2 regions of the Shewanella oneidensis MR-1 genome follow, and region 2 is predicted to be linked to the other one. Evidence: predicted binding sites of a transcription regulator. Region 2 holds the regulator's gene; the other holds the start of a gene.
The links. The regulator sigma-54, encoded in region 2, starts transcription at its own class of promoters, with help from an activator protein. The targets are predictions, from matches to a motif close to GTTGGCACGNNNNTNGNNT.

Region 1 (5,320 bases), 2.0 Mb from region 2:
GAACAAACATCAATCACAGGGCATCAAGGTGCAAGTGTTAACTATCTTACATCAATCTCTCTATCAACATTGTCCAGAAATCCATCAAAAGCGACTGAATACACTCATGGTCGCCTGCAAAGCCCTCATCAACGCGGATTGTCTCACCCTCACGCATTTAGGGCGGCACATTGATGGCACCAGCACTCATACTAAACACTCAATAAAACGCATGGATAGATTATTGGGCAACCCGCACCTTCACCATGAAAGACTGGCTGTTTATCAGTGGCATGCAAAGTGGCTGCTAACAGCACATACGATGCCGACCATACTGGTGGATTGGTCTGATATGCGTGAAGGTCGTGAACTGATTGCACTACGCGCCTCTATTGCGATTAAGGGCCGCTCTATCACGCTCTACGAGCGAACATTTCCGTTAGTACTACAAGGCACACAAACTGCCCATAATCAGTTTCTGAATGAACTCCATAAAGTGTTACCTGACAATATTACCCCGCTGATAGTCACTGACGCGGGCTTCCGTAATCCATGGTTTCGAAAAGTCGAGCAGCTCGGTTGGTATTGGCTGGGTCGTGTCAGAGGATTAAGTGTCTATCGGCTGCACCCCTTCGGTCGCCAATTTTCGCTAAAAGCGCTTTATCCCAAAGCCAGTCGTCGCGCAAAACATGTTGGGCGAGTGGCGTTATCGGTAAAGAAACCCTTGTTATGCGAGATGGTATTGTTCAGGGCTCCAAGTAAAGGCAGAAAAGGTCAGCGAAGTACGACAACAGACTGTCACCATACGGCGCAATGGACGTATGAACTGACCGCCAAAGAGCCTTGGGCACTGGTGACCAACTTGACCATAGAAGCCATGTCGCCTCAAAAACTGGTTAATATTTACCAAAAACGGATGCAAATAGAAGAAACCTTTAGAGATTTAAAAAGCCCCGCTTATGGCTTTGGTTTACGTCATAGCAGAACACGTTATGCGGCGAGGATGGACATACTGCTATTGATAGCATTATTGGTACAACTGGCATTTTGGTGGGTAGGATTATACGGAGAAACACAGCAATTACAGCGGCACTTCCAAGCCAACACGGTAAAGAAAAGGAATGTGCTATCAACAATCAGGATGGGCAAAGAACTGCTGCGGCGACGGCATGACTACCCCATATCAGCAGATGATTTGCTTTGTGCTGCGAAGAAACTAGCCCAACTCTCATTAACTCATGGTTGTTGGGGCTATGAATTATGAGGGGATCCTACAGGGCGGGATATGTTCGACCAAGGTTTAGCTAAACTTGATATTGAAAGCATTATGGGCGATTTGTTATTTCAGGAAGAAGCCTTAAATCACTAATCCAGTACAGCACCAATCGAAAATGTTGGCAGGTATGTTTTGTCATAAATCTGTCTTGTAACACGATTAGTATCAATCCTAAGGTGATGAATTAGCACTCATCTCATTTTCTAGGATGATATGAATAATATTCCTTTCGAGTTAGATACGTTATCGCAACTCATTGATACTCATCATCTTAAACTCAAATATCAGATTCTTGCTGATATCGCATTTCGGCATGAACATTTTCCGCTCTACAGCGTTGAGTTAGGGGTAACTGAGCATCTTTGTCCTACAGTCTTGTTTGTAGGCGGTGTCCATGGTGTCGAACGGATTGGCTCACAAGTGATCTTGGCCTTATTAAACAGTCTGTTGCAACGTTTAACTTGGGATAAGCATCTACAGCAACTGTTGACTGAAGTGCGGCTGGCATTTGTGCCCGTTATGAATCCTGTTGGTCTGCTCTTGGGAACGCGTGGCAATGGTAACGAGGTGGATTTGATGCGCAATGCGCCGATTGAATCCCGTGAAAAAGTGTCATTTCTGGTGGGCGGGCAGCGGTTATCGCCTAAATTGCCTTGGTTTCGTGGGCTCGGTGGGATGGAACTTGAAACGGCGGGGTTGGTGGCCTATGTGCAACAGTTACTTGGACAAAGCACCAGTCTCATTTCCCTTGATGCCCATTCAGGGTTTGGATTGACGGATCATATCTGGTTTCCCTACGCCCATACTAAGGCTCCGTTTGAAAATGCTCATTTTATTTTTTATTTAAAACAACTATTTGATGCAAGTTATCCCCATCATGGCCATTACCGACTTGCGCCGCAGAGCCAGTTTTATCGTACCCATGGTGATATTTGGGATTACCTTTATGGCCAGCACCATATACAAGATCCTCAGGCGAGCGTTCCCTTTTTACCGTTAACCTTAGAGATGGGCTCCTGGGCATGGATAAAAAAGAATCCCAGACAAATATTTAATTTTGCTGGTTTTTTTAATCCGCAAAAAACGCACAGGCACCATAGAATTTTACGGCGGCACACAGTATTAATGCAGTTTTTGATGGAGACAGCCTATGCGAGAGTGCTTGAAGGATTAACACCTGAGTATCTCACTCAACTTACGCAACGTGCGCAGCAGTATTGGTATCGGGAGACATTAGGATGACGACGTGGGTTTTACTTCGGGGCTTAATGCGGGATAAACGTCATTGGAATGGCTTTGATCAAAGGCTTAGGCAAAGGGGGGGGACAGTATTCACGCCGGATTTACCCGGCAATGGTCTACTCAGTCACCAAAAAAGTCCATTGAGTATTGCAAAATATGCCCAAGCCGTGTGGCAACAACTGGATGAAAACCTACAGGGACAACCATTTTATCTGCTTGGATTATCGATGGGCGGCATGCTCGCGATGGAAATGGCGCAACAACGTCCTTGGCAGGTAAAGCATGTATTTGTGCTTAATAGCAGTGCTGCCAATTTGTCGCCTTGGTATCACAGATTCAATTTGTTCAATGTCTTGCTGGCGTTTGTTAAGCGGTGCCGAGGAGTTCAATTACATCCTATCGAATCCACTATTGTGCGATTAACCAGTTATCGTCACCGTCGAGATACCAGATTGATTGAACATTGGAGCGAATATCGCAAAGAGACTTCTCCTGCGTTTTCAAATGCATGCCGGCAGTTATACGCTGCGTTTCGGTATCAATGTCCAACATCTTTAGCTATACCTGTGAGTATCTTATGTGGTGATCGTGATGCCTTGGTCAATATGCAATCGAGTAAAGCGCTTGCACAGCACTTTAAGGTGGAATTGATGGTGTTAGCCTATTGTGGCCACGACATCACCATAGATGCGCCCGCAAAACTCGTGCACTATCTTTTTGATATTCTTAGCTCAAATCATGGTAAAGAAGAGCTTCAACTGGTTGATTGTGCTGACTTACTCGATTTACTCGATGAGGAAATTGCCTATCATGAGGCTAAGTTAATCCAAGCAATTCCTCGGTATTCATCAGCACTACCCGCTGAGTCTGAGTAGTGCTGTGTGAGTTGACTTACGCTTTAGCGACAATCGTTTGTCCAATTGGCGTCAGACTTAACAGCGCTAGCTTAAGATGTTGGATCCCGAAGGGGATACCAATAATTGTGACAAAGCAGGCAAGGGCATGGGCTAAATGACCAATAGCCAACCAAATGCCAAAGAGCAAGAACCAAATAATATTGCCGACCATGCCAAAGGCACCTGTGCCTAAATCTTCACGGCCAGTTAAATGACGGCGATTCATTTGCTCCTGTCCAAAGGGCCAGAAGGTCAATTCACCAATCACAAAGCAAGCTCGGCCGAAGGGAATACCGATAATACTGATAAAACATAAAATTCCCGCGAGCCACCAAGCAAGGCCCATCACGAATCCGCCAAGTACAAACCAAGCAATATTGAAGATTAACCGTAGTAATGACATTGAAAACTCCTTATCTAATCCAAAATCAGTGCGCAATAAACAACGACTCGCACACAAGATCATTAATTGATGCTTAAATCGAATAAGCGAGAATTGTGCCAAAAAATTTATCATTAATTATCAGTATGATACTTGTATACTTATTTGTGCGGATTGTGAGTTAGACTAAAATTTCGTGAATTTCCTTAATTCTTAGGAAGGATTTAGCCAAGCTCGCGTTACACTAAACACCTTATCCCCACCAGAGTGAATAAATGCTAGCCAATAGCCCCGTCGAATCATTTTCCTTTGCAGGCCGTGAGATTTTTCTCAAAAGAGATGATTTATTACATCCTGGTTTTAGCGGTAATAAGGCGCGTAAGTTTGCCTACTTTTTAGATCAGGAATTTGCGGGAGTTACTAAGTTGATTGGCCACGGCTCCGCGCAGGCTAATTCACTGTATTCACTGTCGGCGCTAGCCAAACTCAAAGGATGGCAGTGTGATTTTTATGTGGATCATATTGCCAGCCATGTACTCACACTGCCGACGGGCAACTATGCCGCAGCTATCGCCAATGGTACACGCGTCATTGATTTATCAAGCCTGATAGCAGCCAATCCTTTTGTTCAGCGTGAGCTTAAGTGGACTTGTCATGAGTATATTGTGCAACAAGTCTTGCCTGCTGAGCCTAACGCTTTATTTATCCCCGAAGGTGGCCGCTGCCAGTATGCTGAATATGGTGTGAACCAGTTAGCGGCAGAGATTGAGACTTGGGCAATGCAACAGGGGATGACAGATCTAAAGGTGTTTTTACCCGCAGGTACTGGTACCACGGCATTATTTTTAAATCAGTATTTTGTGCGTCAGCAAAGTGACATTCGAGTGCTTACCTGCGCCGTGGTTGGTGGGGATGCGTATTTACGCCAGCAGTTTAGCATGTTAAATCCAAATTCTGCTGAGCATCCACAGATCCTGAATGCGGATAAAAAATACCATTTTGGTAAACTTTATCCGGAGTTTTATGCCATGTGGCTGCGGATTTGCGCCTCTGGCGTGCAGTTTGAATTACTCTACGATCCCTTAGGTTTTATTGTGTTAGAAAAATATTTACCGCAGTGGGACGCAAGCCCGGTGATGTATATCCACCAAGGTGGTTTGCTCGGAAACGAGACGATGTTGCCACGTTATTTGCGTAAATTTGGACAAAGTAGCTCAGCCCACGGCGAAAAACATTTACTTAGTGACGCTAAGACATTATGTGTTTGAAGCGCTGTAATGTCTAAGTTAAGCTTATGATGTCGAACGATGGAAAATACTCATGACAGAAGCGGAATATCTCGCCAATTACGATCCTAAGGCTTTTAAGGCTCAGCTACTGACGGTTGATGCCGTATTGTTTACCTACCATGATCAGCAGCTTAAAGTACTCTTAGTACAACGCTCAAACCATCCCTTTTTAGGTTTGTGGGGATTACCGGGAGGCTTTATCGATGAAACTTGCGATGAATCCCTTGAGCAAACTGTGTTACGTAAACTTGCGGAA
Region 2 (15,885 bases):
ATTCAACCTGATAACTATCAGGAAGAACTGAAAAACGCACCTGCGGATAAACCTGTGAAAAAACAGGACTCTAAATGACCCAAATCACCTTAAAAGCACAGAATCTGGCCAAGAGTTATAAAAGCCGTCAGGTTGTTAAAGATGTCAGCCTCACGGTTAAAACGGGTCAAGTTGTTGGCCTGCTTGGCCCAAACGGCGCAGGTAAAACTACCACCTTTTACATGGTAGTGGGCTTAGTAAAAAGCGATAAAGGTCATATCTTTATCGACGATGATGATTTAACTGCCGACCCTATGCATCTGCGTGCTCGCAAAGGTATTGGTTACCTGCCACAGGAAGCCAGTATCTTTCGCAAATTAACCGTGCACGACAATATCATGGCGGTACTGCAAACCCGTAAAGAACTCAATAGCGACCAGCGCGAAGAAGCACTAGAGCAGCTATTAGAAGAGTTCCATATCACCCATATTCGTGACAGCCAAGGCATGTCCTTATCGGGCGGCGAACGTCGTCGTGTCGAAATTGCCCGCGCATTAGCGGCTAACCCAAAGTTTATTTTGCTCGATGAACCCTTTGCGGGCGTTGATCCAATCTCGGTTATCGATATCAAGAAAATTATCGAGCAACTCAAAAGTCGAGGTCTTGGAGTATTGATTACTGACCACAATGTGCGCGAGACCTTAGATGTCTGTGAACATGCTTACATTGTCAGTCACGGCAGTCTTATCGCCGAAGGAACTCCTGCAGAGATCTTAGACAATCAGCAAGTTAGGGCTGTGTACTTAGGTGAACAATTCAGGCTATAGTTACTAAAACTGAGCTAATCAGCCTTGAATTTGGCAGCGCAAAGCGCCATCAGTATGATATCAAGCGACCTAAACTCACAATAATAACGTAGGGATCAGCGGTAACATGAAAGCGTCACTCCAGCTCAAACTGGGTCAACAGTTAACCATGACGCCACAACTACAGCAGGCCATTCGTCTGTTGCAATTGTCGTCATTAGAACTGCAGCAAGAGATCCAGCAAGCCTTAGACTCTAATCCTCTTCTCGAGCTGGAAGAGGAGCAATTCGATGCGCCTAGCGAACGTAAACAAGATCTCGCTGATACCGATTTTAGTGAAACCAGCGCCCAGCCACAGGAGCAAGACAACTCCACCGTGGATATTGCCGAGTCACTGACCAAAGAATCCCTGCCCGAAGAGCTCCCCATGGACACCACTTGGGATGAAGTCTTTACCGCATCGCCCAATTCTGGCTCGGGCGCTAGCCGTGAAGATGATATGCCGTTCCAAGGGGAAACCAGCGAGGGGCTATACGAACATTTAGAATGGCAAAAAAACCTCACACCATTCTCAGAAACTGACTTAGCCATAGCCACTGCCATTATTGATGCCATAGATGATCAAGGCTATCTCACTCAAAGCACTGAAGATATTCTCGAAGCCATGGGCAACCCCGAGATAGAACTGGATGAAGTTGAAGCGGTACTTAAACGTATTCAACACTTCGATCCCGTTGGCGTTGCGGCAAGGGATTTAAGCGAATGTTTACTGATCCAGCTATCCCATTTTTCTCCTGATACTCCGCATCTCGAAAATGCCCGCATGTTGATCAAAGATCATCTTGATCTGATCGCTGCCCGCGACTTTAGACTGTTAATGCGTAAGACCAAACTCAAAGAAGACGAGTTAAGGGATAGCATTGCGCTTATCCAAACCTTGAATCCTCGTCCTGGCTTACTCATCACTGCAGTCGATGAAGAATATGTGGTCCCAGATGTCTCAGTTTCGAAAAAAAATGGCCGCTGGGTCGTTGAGCTTAACCCCGATTGCATGCCCAAAATCAATGTCAATCAGCAATATGCAGCAATGGCTCGTAGTTCAAAAAATCAAGCAGACAGCCAATTTATTCGTGGCCATTTGCAGGAAGCCAAATGGTTTATCAAAAGCCTTGAAAGCCGCAACGAAACACTGCTCAAGGTGGCAAACTGCATAGTGCAATACCAACAAGGTTTCTTCGAATACGGTGAAGAAGCCATGAAACCCATGGTCCTAAACGATATCGCCGAAGCGGTAGAAATGCATGAGTCCACCATTTCACGGGTGACCACTCAAAAATACATGCATACCCCAAAAGGACTTTTTGAACTAAAATACTTCTTCTCAAGCCACGTCGGGACAGATGATGGCGGTGAGTGCTCATCCACGGCAATCAGGGCTTTCATTAAGAAACTGGTTGCAGCGGAAAACCAGAAAAAACCATTGAGCGACAGCAAGATGGCTCAACTTCTGGCAGAACAGGGAATTAACGTTGCGCGCAGAACCATTGCGAAGTATCGAGAAGCGATGCTTATTCCCCCTTCCAATCAGCGTAAAAGTTTATAGCCTATTATGGATATCGGAGGACGTTTCTATGCAAATACACCTAAGTGGACACCATATCGAGATTACTGAATCGTTACGGGCATATGTTGAGGAAAAGTTTTCAAAACTTGAACGTCATTTCGAACAGATCAATAATGTGCACGTTGTGCTCAATGTTGAAAAAATGCAACAAATTGCCGAAGCGAGAATCAACCTCACCGGTGGTGAAGTCTTCGCGACTTCAGAGCATGCAGATATGTATGCTGCCATAGACGTCCTGATTGATAAACTTGATCGTCAGGTTATTAAACACAAAGAGAAGTTAACAAAACACTAGCAATGGAACTTCGTACCATACTGCGGCCGGAGTGCACAACCTGCGCCACTCCAGGCAGTAAGAAAAAGGTACTGGAACTTATCAGCGACTTAGCCGCTGCCCAGTACCCCACCCTATCATCTCAAGCGATCTTCGAAAGCCTTGTGGCGCGCGAAAAGATGGGTAGCACAGGTATAGGTAACGGTATCGCCATTCCACATGGTCGATTAACCGATATAACACAACCCATAGCGATATTGATAAAATGTGAGGAGCCGATAGCCTTTGATGCTATCGATAAACAACCTGTCGATATTTTATTTGCGCTACTCGTGCCTGCCAATCAATGTCAGCAGCACTTAAGCACCTTGTCCTGCATGGCTGAAAAGCTGAGCGACAAGCAAGTATTGAAACAATTGCGTAAGACGCATGATGAAACGGAACTCTATCAGGTAATCATTGGATGAAACTGGTCATAGTGTCAGGGCGTTCAGGCTCAGGCAAATCGGTCGCACTTAGAGTGCTTGAAGATCTCGGCTACTATTGTGTCGATAATTTGCCTTTGCCGTTAATCGGCAGTTTGCTTGAACAGCTCAAAGGCAGTAACGATCTCGTCGCCATCAGTGTCGACGTGCGTAACCTGCCGGAGCAAGACAAAGTCCTGGTCAAACAGCTTGCAAGCCTACCTGAGGGCACTGAGCTCACTAGCTTTTTTCTAAATTCCAGCGATAAAGTCCTGCTCAAGCGCTATAGCGAAACCCGCCGTTTACATCCCTTGTCTAAGAGTCGTGTTTCACTGCAAGAAGCCATTAAACTCGAAGGCAAGCTGCTAGAGCCGCTGTCACAACAAATGGATCACTACATAGATACCTCCAATCTAAATATCTATGAACTCAGTGACCAAGTGCGGCAAATTCTGCTTGGCAGTGTCGATAAGGAACTAGTGATCAACTTCGAGTCCTTCGGTTTTAAGCATGGTATGCCGACCGAAGCTGACTTTATGTTTGATGTGCGCTTTTTGCCAAATCCGCACTGGGAGCCAGAGCTGCGACCACTTACCGGTTTAGATGAACCCGTTGCCGAGTTTTTAAATCGCCAGCCACTGGTGAATAAGTTCATCTGGCAAATTGAGAATCTACTCGAAACCTGGTTGCCCCATTTAGAGCGCAATAATCGTAGCTATCTCACGATTGCGATTGGTTGCACGGGTGGCCAACATCGCTCCGTTTATGTCGCCGAGCAACTGGCAAAGCGTTTTAGTAATGGCAAGCACAAAGTCAATGCACGCCATCGAGAGTTGAGCCATGCCAAAGCTTGAACGCCAAGTCACCATTTGCAATAAACTCGGCTTGCATGCCCGCGCCGCCACAAAGCTCGTGGTGCTTGCTTCTGAGTTTGATGCCAGCATTACCCTGATCCAAGGTGAAAAACAGGCCTCTGCCGCCAGTGTATTAGGGCTATTAATGCTTGAGACGGGTATGGGTAAAACCATCACCTTGATTGCCGAAGGCCCGGATGCAGAACCCGCCCTCAATGCCATTTGCGCACTGATAGACGCTAAGTTCGACGAAGCCAGCTAACTAAGGCTTGAACTTATCAACGCCTGCTGCTATTCAAGACACCGTATAGTTTATTTTTATTTTCAGAACGTTAACTCACTAAAACGCATTTGTGGCTCGACGCTTTCCTGTCCGTTCAATTACAATATGCTGCCGCGCTTTGGCTTAAATCCTTAATCGCCAACCTATGCTCCACCGCAGCCACCCTGGAGGAAACATGCCTGTACAAGTCTCAGACAGCTTACAAGTCGAACATCGTCTTGACCAACTGAGCCAAGCTCTCAACAGTGGTATGTTTGTGCATGTCAGGCAAATGCTGCAAAACATGGCGTCATCGGATATTGCATTGATTTTAGAATCTTCACCGCCCAAGGCACGACAAGTACTATGGCAGCTAATCGATCAAGATCAGCTCGGGGATATTCTCGATGAACTCAGCGAAGAGTTAAAAGATCCGCTGATCCGCGCCATGAGCCCTGAACGTGTCGCTAAAGCCACCGCCAGCATGGATACGGACGATCTGGCTTATATTCTGCGAAGCCTACCTGATACGGTTTACAAACAAGTATTGCAGTCTATGAGCCTGCAAAACCGTCAGCGGGTCGAGCAAGCGCTCTCCTACCCCGATGAAACCGCGGGCAGCTTAATGAACACCGATACAGTGACTTTAAGGCCTGATGTGAATATCGATGTGGTGCTGCGCTATCTGCGCCAGCGGGGAAATCTCCCTGACACCACTGACACCTTATACGTGGTTGATAAGCAAGATAAAGTCTTGGGAGGGGTAAAACTTGCCGATCTGCTCACCTGCGATCCCAACACCCCTATCAGCAGCATTATCGATACTGATATCGAGAGTATTCCCGTGGGCATGTCCGACAGTGAAGTAGCACAGCTATTCGAGCGCCATGACTGGGTATCCGCACCCGTGGTCGACAGTGAGGGCAAATTACTCGGCCGGATCACCATCGACGATGTGGTGGATGTTATTCGTGAGGACGCGGAACATTCTATGATGGGAATGGCGGGTATGGACGATGATGAAGACACCTTTGCCCCCGTGGTGAAGAGTACCTTACGCCGTTCGCTCTGGCTCACCATAAATCTGTTTGCGGCTCTGCTGGCTGCTTCCGTAAGCAATATGTTTGAAGGCACTATCGAGCAATTTGCCACTATTGCGATTTTAATGACGATAGTACCAAGCATGGGTGGTGTAGCGGGTAATCAAACCTTGGCCCTGGTGATCCGCGGAATTGCCTTAGGTCATATTGGCCAAAGTAACGCCCGTTGGCTGATCGGCAAAGAACTCGCCATTGGCTTTTTGAACGGCTTGATGTGGTCGATTTTAGTCTTTATCGCGGTCTTGGTGTGGAAAGATGATATTGCCCTTGCCAGCCTGATAGGTGGTGCAATGCTCATCAATATGACGGTCGCTGGGCTGGCTGGCGCAAGTATTCCCTTGATTTTAAAACGCTTAAAAGTAGATCCGGCGTTAGCGGGCGGTATGGTACTCACCACAGTCACCGATGTGATAGGTCTGTTTGCCTTCCTAGGGTTAGCGACCTTGTATTTAATGCACTAGCACTGGCCCAAGCCTTGCTAAAGCTAAAGCGAGCAACAAAAATGGCGCGATTGAGCGCCATTTTTTAAGAATCGTTTACCCATTATTTTTTAGGTGGTTGAAAACCATAACCCGTTAAGATGGCTTGCCCCTCAGGAGACAAAATGAACTCGGCTAACGCTGTAGTAGCGCTATTGGCATCCTTTAATACCAATAAGCCATAGTCTGCACCAACAGCTAATTCTGGTGGTAACGCCACAATCTTAAGGCTCGGCACTTCTTTTTGAGCCAGTACCGCATTAGTGCAATAGGTTAAAAATACGTCTGCCTGCTTGTTTTCCATCACCCAACCATAGGGATTGCGATCCTTAGGCGGTTTAGCACTCTCTGGACCACCCGTCAGCTGTAATGCTTTAGCCTCGAGTATCGATTTGGCATTGGTCTTTATTGCCTCAGCTTTAGCAAATACTGCCCAAGCGTAATCGCCAGCAGGATCAGCTTTTGGCGTCGAAGTCCCGAGTTTAGTTTGCGGTGCGAGCAGGGTGTCTAATAAATTCGCGCTAGTGAGTGGCACATCCGCTTGAGCAATCGCGCAGAGCTGGTTACGGGCAAACATTTGCACCTTTTCACCTGCTCCAGCATCCACTAATGCCTGCGGATGTTTCATATTCGCTGAGGCAAAAATATCGACTCGCTCACCCTCTTGGATCCGCTTAAGCAATAAACCAGAAGGCGCATACTGCGCCACCACATTGGCTTGGGATTTCACTTGATAAGCAGCAATAATATCGTTCATTGCGGCTTTTAAACTGCCCGCAGCCCTTAGCTCTATGGGGGCTGTTGTCGCCTCCGTGTGTGTTGGCGCCCCTTGAACCATACCCGCCATCAATGTAGCTCCTAAACTGAATGCCAGTACTAAGCCCTGTTTTGCCATGCTATATCTCCTTTGGCTCTGCAAAATAGTTATCCTAATTCAAGTAACGACATACAAAACGGGAAAACACCAGCAGGATCAAGTAGAACAATCTTAAGGTAAGATCTAATAGAGATGATTGCGGACAAGATCACTGAAGATATAACAACAGAAGGACAATTTGTCCCTTACGATAAAGCAAAAAGTCGCCCGCAGGCGACTTTTACCGTGATGAATTATTACTAACCCGTTGGAGTTAAGACTATTTCCACACGACGGTTTTGGGCGCGCCCTTCGGCATTGGCATTGGATGCGATAGGACTCGCCTCCCCCATGCCTTTAGACTTAACGCGAGCGGAAGCCACGCCTTTACTCATCAAGTAGTTGCCTACTTCACTGGCGCGAACCTGCGACAAACGTAAGTTGTAAGAATCAGATCCGCTGCTATCGGTGTAACCTAATACATTCAGTTGGGTCTTGCTGTATTCCTTCGCCACCAGCGCAACAGAGTTAAGTACCCGCTTAGCACCATCGCTTAGCTCAGTTTGATCCACACCAAAAGTCACTTCATTTGGCATGTTGAGAATAATATTGTCACCGCTGCGAGTCACGCTTACGCCTGTTGATGCCAGTTGTTGGCGTAATTTGGTTTCTTGAACATCCATATAGTAACCAATGCCGCCACCCAAGGCGGCCCCAGAGGCCGCACCAATTAAGGCCCCTTTACCGCGGTCACTCTTACTTGACGACGCCACACCAACGGCAGCCCCAGCAACGGCACCAATGAGTGCACCCGTGGTCGCTTTCGCAGTTTGTTGTTCATTGGTATAGGGGTTGACGGTTGTACAACCAGACGCAATCAAGGCGCTGGTGATCACGACTATCGCAAGCTTAGATGCTGGCAATGATTTAATTGAAGGCTTCATCATTTATGACCTCATAACATGATTGATGATGCTATTTACCTACGAAAAGGCAAAGGGCGTGGTAAGTCGCCAGAAGACACCATGAAAAAAATCGCAGTATATAAGCATTCTTTTTCGAGACAATCTTTAATCGTCGCGAAGCATTGTTTATCTGTGATGTAGGCCAAAACAATACCAACTCAATACATCTTCAAACCATCCCGTTAACATTTAGAGTAAAAGCACTGAAATAGTGCAGCCTGCACCGTTTCAGATACCAATAAAAATATAGACCGTTTAAAACCACAAACTAAGATATTGATTATTAATAAAAATGCTACGATAAAAATATTGGCATGATTTTTACATAATAATAAATAGGTAGGTAGGTGAGCTGGGTCGACCAAGTCGTGTAACTCTCTACCTAATGCAAGCTGTTTGACACTGAAGGACGTTAATCTGAATGCCCGTTAGTCGGCATGTAAATCGACGCACAATCCCCAAATGGGATTGAGGAGGAAAAGATGAAACATCTGATGAAATTAATTACCCATTGTCGCCACGAGTTATTGATCTTACGCCATGTAGGACATAGTCAGTGGGATATTGAACAGCGCCACTAACGCTACGAAACAACCTTAAAGGAACCAAGAAAAACCAATACTGATAACAATGAGTGAAGAGGAATAATCCATGGGAATCGCCAATCATAGTCTAAAACCTGACGTTATTTTTGAAGTAAAAGTCAAAGGCAGATTACTCTCTGATGTTGCTCGACAGTATGGTCTTTCAGCTAAATCCGTCTACCAATGGGTCAGAGAAAGCGAGCAGCAACCTTCGCAGCGGGAATGTGCATTAATGAGTGAAATTGCGCAGCTACAAAAGCGCATTAAGCAACTTAATCATGAATTACGCACCATAGGCTAGACCATCCTAAGTGCATGGTTTGACAAGGTCGGACGCCAACACATAGCGTCTTGAGGTCTGCAAGCGCCATGAGAGATGTGCAAATAACGATAATAACAGCGCCCTTTTATGTCCGGCCTTGTCATCAATGATTGAAATTAGGCATATCCCCAAACAACATGAAGATGCAGGATTCAGGGGAAATGTAACAGTTTAGACAGAGTCGGATGGGTATCTATTATCGCTCCCCAACGACCTAAGATAAAAATCGTACAAATAACAATAATAACTGTGCAATTGACTATCCGGCTCTGTCACTTTGTATCCCTCTGGTTAATGACGGGAGCGAGGAAGATTTTGGCAAGACTTTAGAGGGAGTCATCTCCCCCAAAGATCAAATATGTGAATTGTACTCCCCCAAGTCACCAACATATTGCCCTCTGGGGTCTTGTCCTTTTATTCACAGATCAGTGACGATCTCGCGCTACACGGGTAGTGCGCCATGGATGGCAGTGCAGCTTGCGACCTAGCATGATTCATTATCGCAATGATGAAGAACGAGCAATGATGCCTACACGATGGATTGGAATAAAAAATTAGTTAGTTACATAATCGCCCCATAAAAAAGACGTTCATCGAGCGTCAGTTTTTATGGCATGAATGTTAATTAATAACCTTCATTTGCTTCTTGAAGTCGCTGTTTGCGCTCCAGCGCCTCTTCATAGGCGGCTTGAATTTCATCCAATACCGAGTTGACATCGGCATCGGCTAATACTTCGGTAAAGTTGCCCGTTAATAGGGTATCGGGCTTTAGCTGACCCGACTCAAATAACGCCCACATTTCTTTGGCATATTGCGTCTTAAGTAGCTCAGGGGCGTACTGACCATAATATTCAGTCATATTATTCACATCCCGCTCTAGCATCCATTTAGCGTGATTATTGGCTGCGGCATCGACAGCTTGGGGTAAATCAATAATGACTGGACCATTGTCATCGACTAAGACGTTAAATTCGGATAAATCACCATGAACTAGGCCAGCGCATAGCATACGTTTGACATAGGTCATCACTAAGGCGTGATCATGGAGGGCTTTCTCGGCGCTAAGGCTCACATCATTAAGGCGGGGCGCAACATGACCTTCACTATCCGTTACTAATTCCATTAGTAACACCCCATCGTAGCAGCCGTAAGGCGTCGGAACTCGCACTCCGGCATCTGCCAAACGAAACAGCGCATCCACCTCAGCGTTTTGCCAGACTTCTTCCATTTGTTCACGGCCAAACTTAGAGCCTTTCTCCATAGCCCGAGCACGACGACTATTTCGGACTTTGCGGCCCTCTTGGTAAACCACTGCCTGCTTGAAACTACGTTTGTCCGCTTCCTTGTAAACTTTAGCGCAGCGAAAATCATCGCCACAGCGTACGATGTACACAGTAGCTTCTTTACCGCTCATTAACTGGCTAATGACTTCGTCAACCAGTCCTTCATCAACCAGAGGTTGGATTCGTTTAGGAGTTTTCATACCGACCTTATACCTTAGTTAGGCCTAAGATGGAATGTGCGGGGCAAATCTTCATATATAAAGCAGCCTTCTACTAGTAATGAATAACAAAACAATTGTAAGAATACCCGAGTTCAGTAAAAACTAAAGCACCTAGCGTAGGAACACAATAGCAAAAACTGCAGGATTTAAAGTCAGTAAACTTGCTGAAAATTAACCCTTATCTCCTTTATCGCCCCTAAATAACGATTTCATCGCCTCCTAAGCAACATCGTAAATCTGTCACGCCATGAATTAAAAATAAAGCATTTAAAAATCAAAACATTATAAACCATAAGTATTAGGGCATATTGATGTTTCGAGATTACATTTTGTTCGTTCCACAGAAAATAACTTATTCACCTTTGGGCAACTCAAATAACCGCACAAGGGGCGAAATATAGCGCTAGATCTCCCATGTTCTAAGCTTTATGCTGACGCCTCTTTGGTGACTTTTTTGATGATTAAATGCGATATCTTAATTTTGCGTTAGCACTGACCGCTCTTTCCCTTACTCAATGCACGAGTCTTTCACTCGAAGAATGCCGTGATAATGACTGGTACGCTACAGGCTTGGCCGATGGTAACCGCGGTACCACAGCGAGCAAGCTTAACCAATATCAGCAGGACTGCCGAGAATTTAATCTCAAGGTGAATGCAGCACAATGGCAACAGGGATATCAGCAAGGATTAATCAGCTATTGTTTGCCTGAAAATGGCTACCGTATAGGTTTAGCAGGAGAAAGCTACTATGGCGTATGTAGCAATAATCAGTTTGTTGAACGCTATAACCAAGGACACGAGCAATATCTTGTCAATAAACGGTTAGCTGAAATCACAGAACGCTTAAATGCTATCGATATCGAAATTAGCAGTATCAACAACAAGCTAAACAATCTCACCGATAAAGCCAAGTTGCTAAGGCAAAAAAATATCCTGCTAAATGAGAAGAATCATCTTCTGGACGAAAGATTGCGCCTGCGCCATGGCGATTTCCGTTTTGAGTTTAGGTTCTAATCCATACAAGGCTGAAGCCATCTCACAGCTTATAGATGGCTTTATCGCAAACGTTGGCATTAATAATACTCACTTTATTCGCAACACTGATCCTTTTAACCTTAGGTACGTAAAGGAAAAAACCATAGTACAGCAGACTTGCCGACGTCCAAGCAATCGCCAAACTCCATAAATCATGACTGATGAAATGTGCACCACGCAACTCTTGAGCTAACCCAAAAATCGCGCCTAAACCAATCCCAAAGAGTAAGCCAAACTTTGCATAACGGCGATGACATTGCTTGAGCACATAATAACTCGCCACCCAAGCAAAACCTCCGCTCGAATGTCCGCCAGGAAAACACTGCCCAAACTCCGCCCCCTCAGGCAAGCGTTCAAACAGAGAGGAGTGAATCATACGACCACCAAATTCAATCACATCCCAAGGACAAGTCATATGAGAAATACTTTTCCCCATGCGCACCAACAACACGCTGGCTAGTAAACTGGTGAATAAATAGATAAAACCTTTGCGGTACAAACGTAACTTATCAACGCGAAAACTCAGACCAATAGCCACCACGACAACCACTGTAAACAGGATGACCAGATTACGGCCTGTCACATGCAATAGGCTTTCAGTGATCCAATGTCCCCTTAAGGGCCATGAATCCACCCCACCCTGCCAGTTAAATAATAAGCTGGCAAAGCGCATATCTGCATCAGTCCATTCAAGCCCAAAAATCAGTACCGCAAACATAAGCCATGGTACAAGCAAGTGTCCCTTTGCAAAGCTAAAGAATGTCACCCTCTTATTGCTTTCTATATTATGCCGCACTTATTTATCCCATAACCAAACACCTCGGTTCGAGATTAAGGATAAATTCTTATCAAAAACTTAAGTAATTTAACGCCTGAAAATAACAAATATTTTACACACTTTAAAAAGCGGCGTTGGGATTAAAAACCAAAAGAAATAAAAAGACTATAGTGAATTAATAGTAATGTGCTTTATGGATGAGCCTCCAATGCCCTATAACTTCGCACTCCAACAGTCGCAAAAAGATCGGTTATTCGCAGATATGGCTATCGATACTAGGGCGTGTTGACGTTTCAGGGTTATTTTTGCAGCAATTTGGCTGGCATTTATGCAAGGCAAAGTCCGTGCTGTGTAGTTATTCTACATAAACGGACGATAACGCAGCAGAAACGTCAGCCAAATGCTGCCCGAAGGGTTCGTCTGGCAAGCCCATGCTCTTTGTCACTCGTCATTTGAGTAGAATAACTACACATCATTCCTCGTTTCGCGAGCACGAGCTTGCCAGAACGAACAAAATTTAATCTCGAAACGTCAACACGCCCTAGTAAGATCATGGTGCCGTCAGAAATGCTGGAGAGCTGGCAACAAACCTTAGATTTGTTGTCGGAGATTGTGGATACCCCCGCTGTACTGATTATGCGAGTTCACCCCACTGAAATCGAAGTATTTGCTTCAAGTCACAGCCAAGGGAATCCCTATAAACCAAAGGATAAAGAGCATTTAGGCCATGGACTCTACTGTGAGACAGTGATGAAAGAATGCCGAGAACTCCATATCTCCAACGCGCTGAAAGATGCTGATTGGGATAACAATCCCGACATTAAGCTGGGTATGATAGCCTACTGTGGCCTGCCCTTGCATTGGCCAGATGGCAGCACGTTTGGCACTATTTGCATGCTCGATAGTAAAGAACATAGCTATAGTCAACAGTTTCGTAATTTGCTGGCGCGGTTTCAAAATGCTATTGAAACCAACCTTATCACCCTATTTCAGCAGGCAAAACTGCAACTACATAATCAGCAACTTGAACAAAAAGTACAGCAACGTACCCACGAACTGGCTGAACTCAGTGCAAAATTAATCCGAGAAATCGAAACGCGCACAACAACCGAAAACACATTGGAATACCACAAGAGCTACGATCCCCTGACAGGGTTACCTAATAGACCCAATTTGATTAATACCTTAGCGCGCATGCTGGAAGACATTAATCGTAAAGAAAAAATTTCAGTCCTTTATCTAGGGCGTGTTAACGTTTCAGGGTTATTTTTGCAGCAATTTGGCTGGCTTTTATGCAAGTCAAAGTCCGTGCAGTGTAGTTATTCTACATAAACGGACGATAACGCGGCAGAAAAGCCAGCCAAATGCTGCCCGAAGGGTTCGTCTGGCAAGCCCTTGCTCTTACTTTCTGTCATAAGAGCAGCTCGTCATTTGAGTAGAATAACTACACATCATTCCTCGTTTCGCGAGCACGTGCTTGCCAGAACGAACAAAATCTAATCTCGAAACGTCAACACGCCCTAGGCTTACGTAACTTTAAGTCCATTAATGATAGTTACGGCTATTTGATCGGTGATAAAGTCCTCGCCATTCTTGGGCAACGATTACAGCATAACACTCACAATGACACCTTTATCGCCCGAATGGCAGGCGCTGAGTTTGTGTTAGTCCAAGCCTATCAACCCTCAGAAATTGAGACAAATAAGCTTATTAATCAAATCATCAACTGCTGCCACTCTCCTGTTGGCATCGCCAATACATTGATTAGTCTTCACTGCTCAATTGGCATAGCACAAGCACCAAACGATGGCATTGACGCCGCGACACTGCTGCAAAAAGCGGGCGCTGCCATGAACATCAGTAAAGCGGAAGGCTTAGCTTATACGCATTTTGATCAGCAGACACAAAGGGCACTGAGTCAGCGCTATCTGCTGGAATCTCATTTAATCGAAGCCCTCAAAAGGAATGAGTTTAGCCTACATTACCAACCCATTATCGAACTCAACACCCGTAACGTTATCGGCGCCGAAGCCCTCTTACGCTGGCATAATCCGGTTTTAGGCTCTGTTACGCCGGATCAATTTATTCCATTAGCAGAGCGCAATGGTCAAATCATGGAAATAGGTAACTTTGTACTCCACTCGACCATTCAACAAACCGCGAACTGGTGCAATATGTTGCAGCGAGAATTTAAAATCGCCATCAATATCTCCCCTATCCAAATGCGTAACCCTCGCTTTGCCGAACATATTGCCGAACTATTAACTCTCTATCAGTTACCCGCAACCGCCCTTGAGCTAGAAATAACCGAAGGTATGCTGCTGCAAGATGAACATTTAGCCCATAACGCAATTCACCAACTACGGGAACTCGGCGTCAGTATTTCACTTGATGACTTTGGTACGGGCTACTCCTCCTTAAGTTATCTACAAAAGTATGCCTTCGATACTTTGAAAATTGACCGCTGTTTTATTAGGGCGTGTTGACGTTTCGAGATTAAATTTTGTTCGTTCTGGCAAGCTCGTGCTCGCGAAACGAGGAATGATGTGTAGTTATTCTACTCAAATGACGAGTGACAAAGAGCAAGGGCTTGCCAGACGAACCCTTCTGGCAGCATTTGGCTGGCTTTTCTGCCGCGTTATCGTCCGTTTATGTAGAATAACTACACTGCACGGACTTTGCCTTGCATAAAAGCTAGCCAAATTGCTGCAAAAATAACCCTGAAACGTCAACACGCCCTAGTAAACTCGAAAATAGTGAACAGGGCCGAGAACTCACTAAAGCCATTATTGCGATAGGAAAAAAGCTCAAACTTAAGGTGATAGCTGAAGGGGTAGAAAATCCCTATCAGGATGCCTTTATCTGCAATGAGGACTGCAATTACGGCCAGGGCTACCTGTATGGCAAACCGGTTACGCCAGAACAGTTCGAGCGGGACTTTATCAATCTCGCGTCCAAGTAGTTCAACAAAACAAAATGGTTTTAATCATGTGAGCTTCGCATGAATTGTGTGATTCATAGAGATCATTTCAATGTTCTTAGCTCTAATTCAATCTGCAATAAAAAGCCCCCGCAACCTAAATTGCGGGGGCTTTGCGATGAAGGGTTAGCTCATCTTCAAGGATGATTACTTGTAAGTCGCTTCGCGTTTTTTCGCTTCAGCATCCCACTTAGGTAACATGTCTTTCTTGAATGCTTCTTTCTCTGCATTCATCTTTTCCATGTCCATTCCGAGTACTGCTTGAGCCTTAGCTTTAGTCGAAATATCAGGGATGGCAACAGGGTCTGTTAAGCCTTTTTTCGCTAACAACTGTGCTAACTTAACACGGGCATCGGCCGCTTTATTAACAGAGGTGCCCAACACGCGTAGTGCTTCTTCTGGAGCATGAGCTGCAACGCCATGTGAGGCAATGGCTAAATCCCAGCGCCATTGAGCATGGCGGATATCAGTCAGAATTGGCTTCATTTCGGCTTCAGTGGCACCTAATTCCCATGCTTTCGCCGCTTCGAAGTGCGCTTTCACTAATTGCTCTTCCGCTTTGAGTTTCATTTCTTTCACTTTAGCTTTGCGCTCATTAGTGACGCCAACTAAGAACTCTTTGGTTTGGCTGTGGCAAGTTGCACAGGTTTCTTCGAAACGATCAAATGGGTTACCCACTTTATGGTCAGTAAACTTCTTACCTTCAGGGCTAGTCACTTTAGGCATATGACAGTCAACGCAACTGACATTATTTTTACCATGGATACCCATTTTCCACGTTTCATACTCGGGATGCTGGGCTTTTAACATTGGCGTTTTAGACAGTGCGTGAGTCCAATCAGAGAACTCAATGCCATCATAGTAAACTTCCATTTGATCTACAGTTACGCCCATATCCCAAGGGAATTTGACGAAACCTTTCTTATCTTCTTTTTTCTCAAAGTAGTATTCAACGTGACACTGGGCGCATACCATTGACTCTTTGTCTTGCTTAGAAGCTTTGCTAAATGGAGTACCAA

Region 1: a site for sigma-54 is predicted at 3,881-3,899, ahead of SO_RS09140 (YccF domain-containing protein). Genes of this name have one in related genera too.

Annotation. Positions count from the first base shown of each region.
Region 1 covers NC_004347.2:2,078,454-2,083,773, forward strand. The annotation lists gene SO_RS09125 (IS4-like element ISSod3 family transposase) at 29-1,243, shown strand; gene SO_RS09130 (M14 family metallopeptidase) at 1,469-2,497, shown strand; gene SO_RS09135 (alpha/beta fold hydrolase) at 2,494-3,372, shown strand; gene SO_RS09140 (YccF domain-containing protein) at 3,389-3,796, opposite strand; gene SO_RS09145 (pyridoxal-phosphate dependent enzyme) at 4,051-5,043, shown strand; gene SO_RS09150 (NrtR DNA-binding winged helix domain-containing protein) at 5,096-5,320, shown strand, end outside.
Region 2 covers NC_004347.2:4,101,201-4,117,085, forward strand. The annotation lists gene lptA (lipopolysaccharide transport periplasmic protein LptA) at 1-78, shown strand, start outside; gene lptB (LPS export ABC transporter ATP-binding protein) at 75-806, shown strand; gene SO_RS18440 (RNA polymerase factor sigma-54) at 913-2,388, shown strand; gene hpf (ribosome hibernation promoting factor) at 2,417-2,704, shown strand; gene ptsN (PTS IIA-like nitrogen regulatory protein PtsN) at 2,707-3,150, shown strand; gene rapZ (RNase adapter RapZ) at 3,147-4,001, shown strand; gene SO_RS18460 (HPr family phosphocarrier protein) at 3,988-4,263, shown strand; gene mgtE (magnesium transporter) at 4,460-5,824, shown strand; gene SO_RS18470 (molybdate ABC transporter substrate-binding protein) at 5,907-6,737, opposite strand; gene SO_RS18475 (YiaD family glycine zipper/OmpA-like lipoprotein) at 6,959-7,645, opposite strand; gene SO_RS18480 (transposase) at 8,315-8,548, shown strand; gene SO_RS18485 (PA4780 family RIO1-like protein kinase) at 9,195-10,052, opposite strand; gene SO_RS18490 (DUF2799 domain-containing protein) at 10,539-11,087, shown strand; gene SO_RS18495 (phosphatase PAP2 family protein) at 11,110-11,874, opposite strand; partial or broken gene SO_RS18500 (GAF domain-containing protein) at 12,385-13,125, shown strand; partial or broken gene SO_RS18505 (putative bifunctional diguanylate cyclase/phosphodiesterase) at 13,407-14,360, shown strand; partial or broken gene SO_RS18510 (EAL domain-containing protein) at 14,642-14,848, shown strand; gene nrfA (ammonia-forming nitrite reductase cytochrome c552 subunit) at 15,014-15,885, opposite strand, start outside.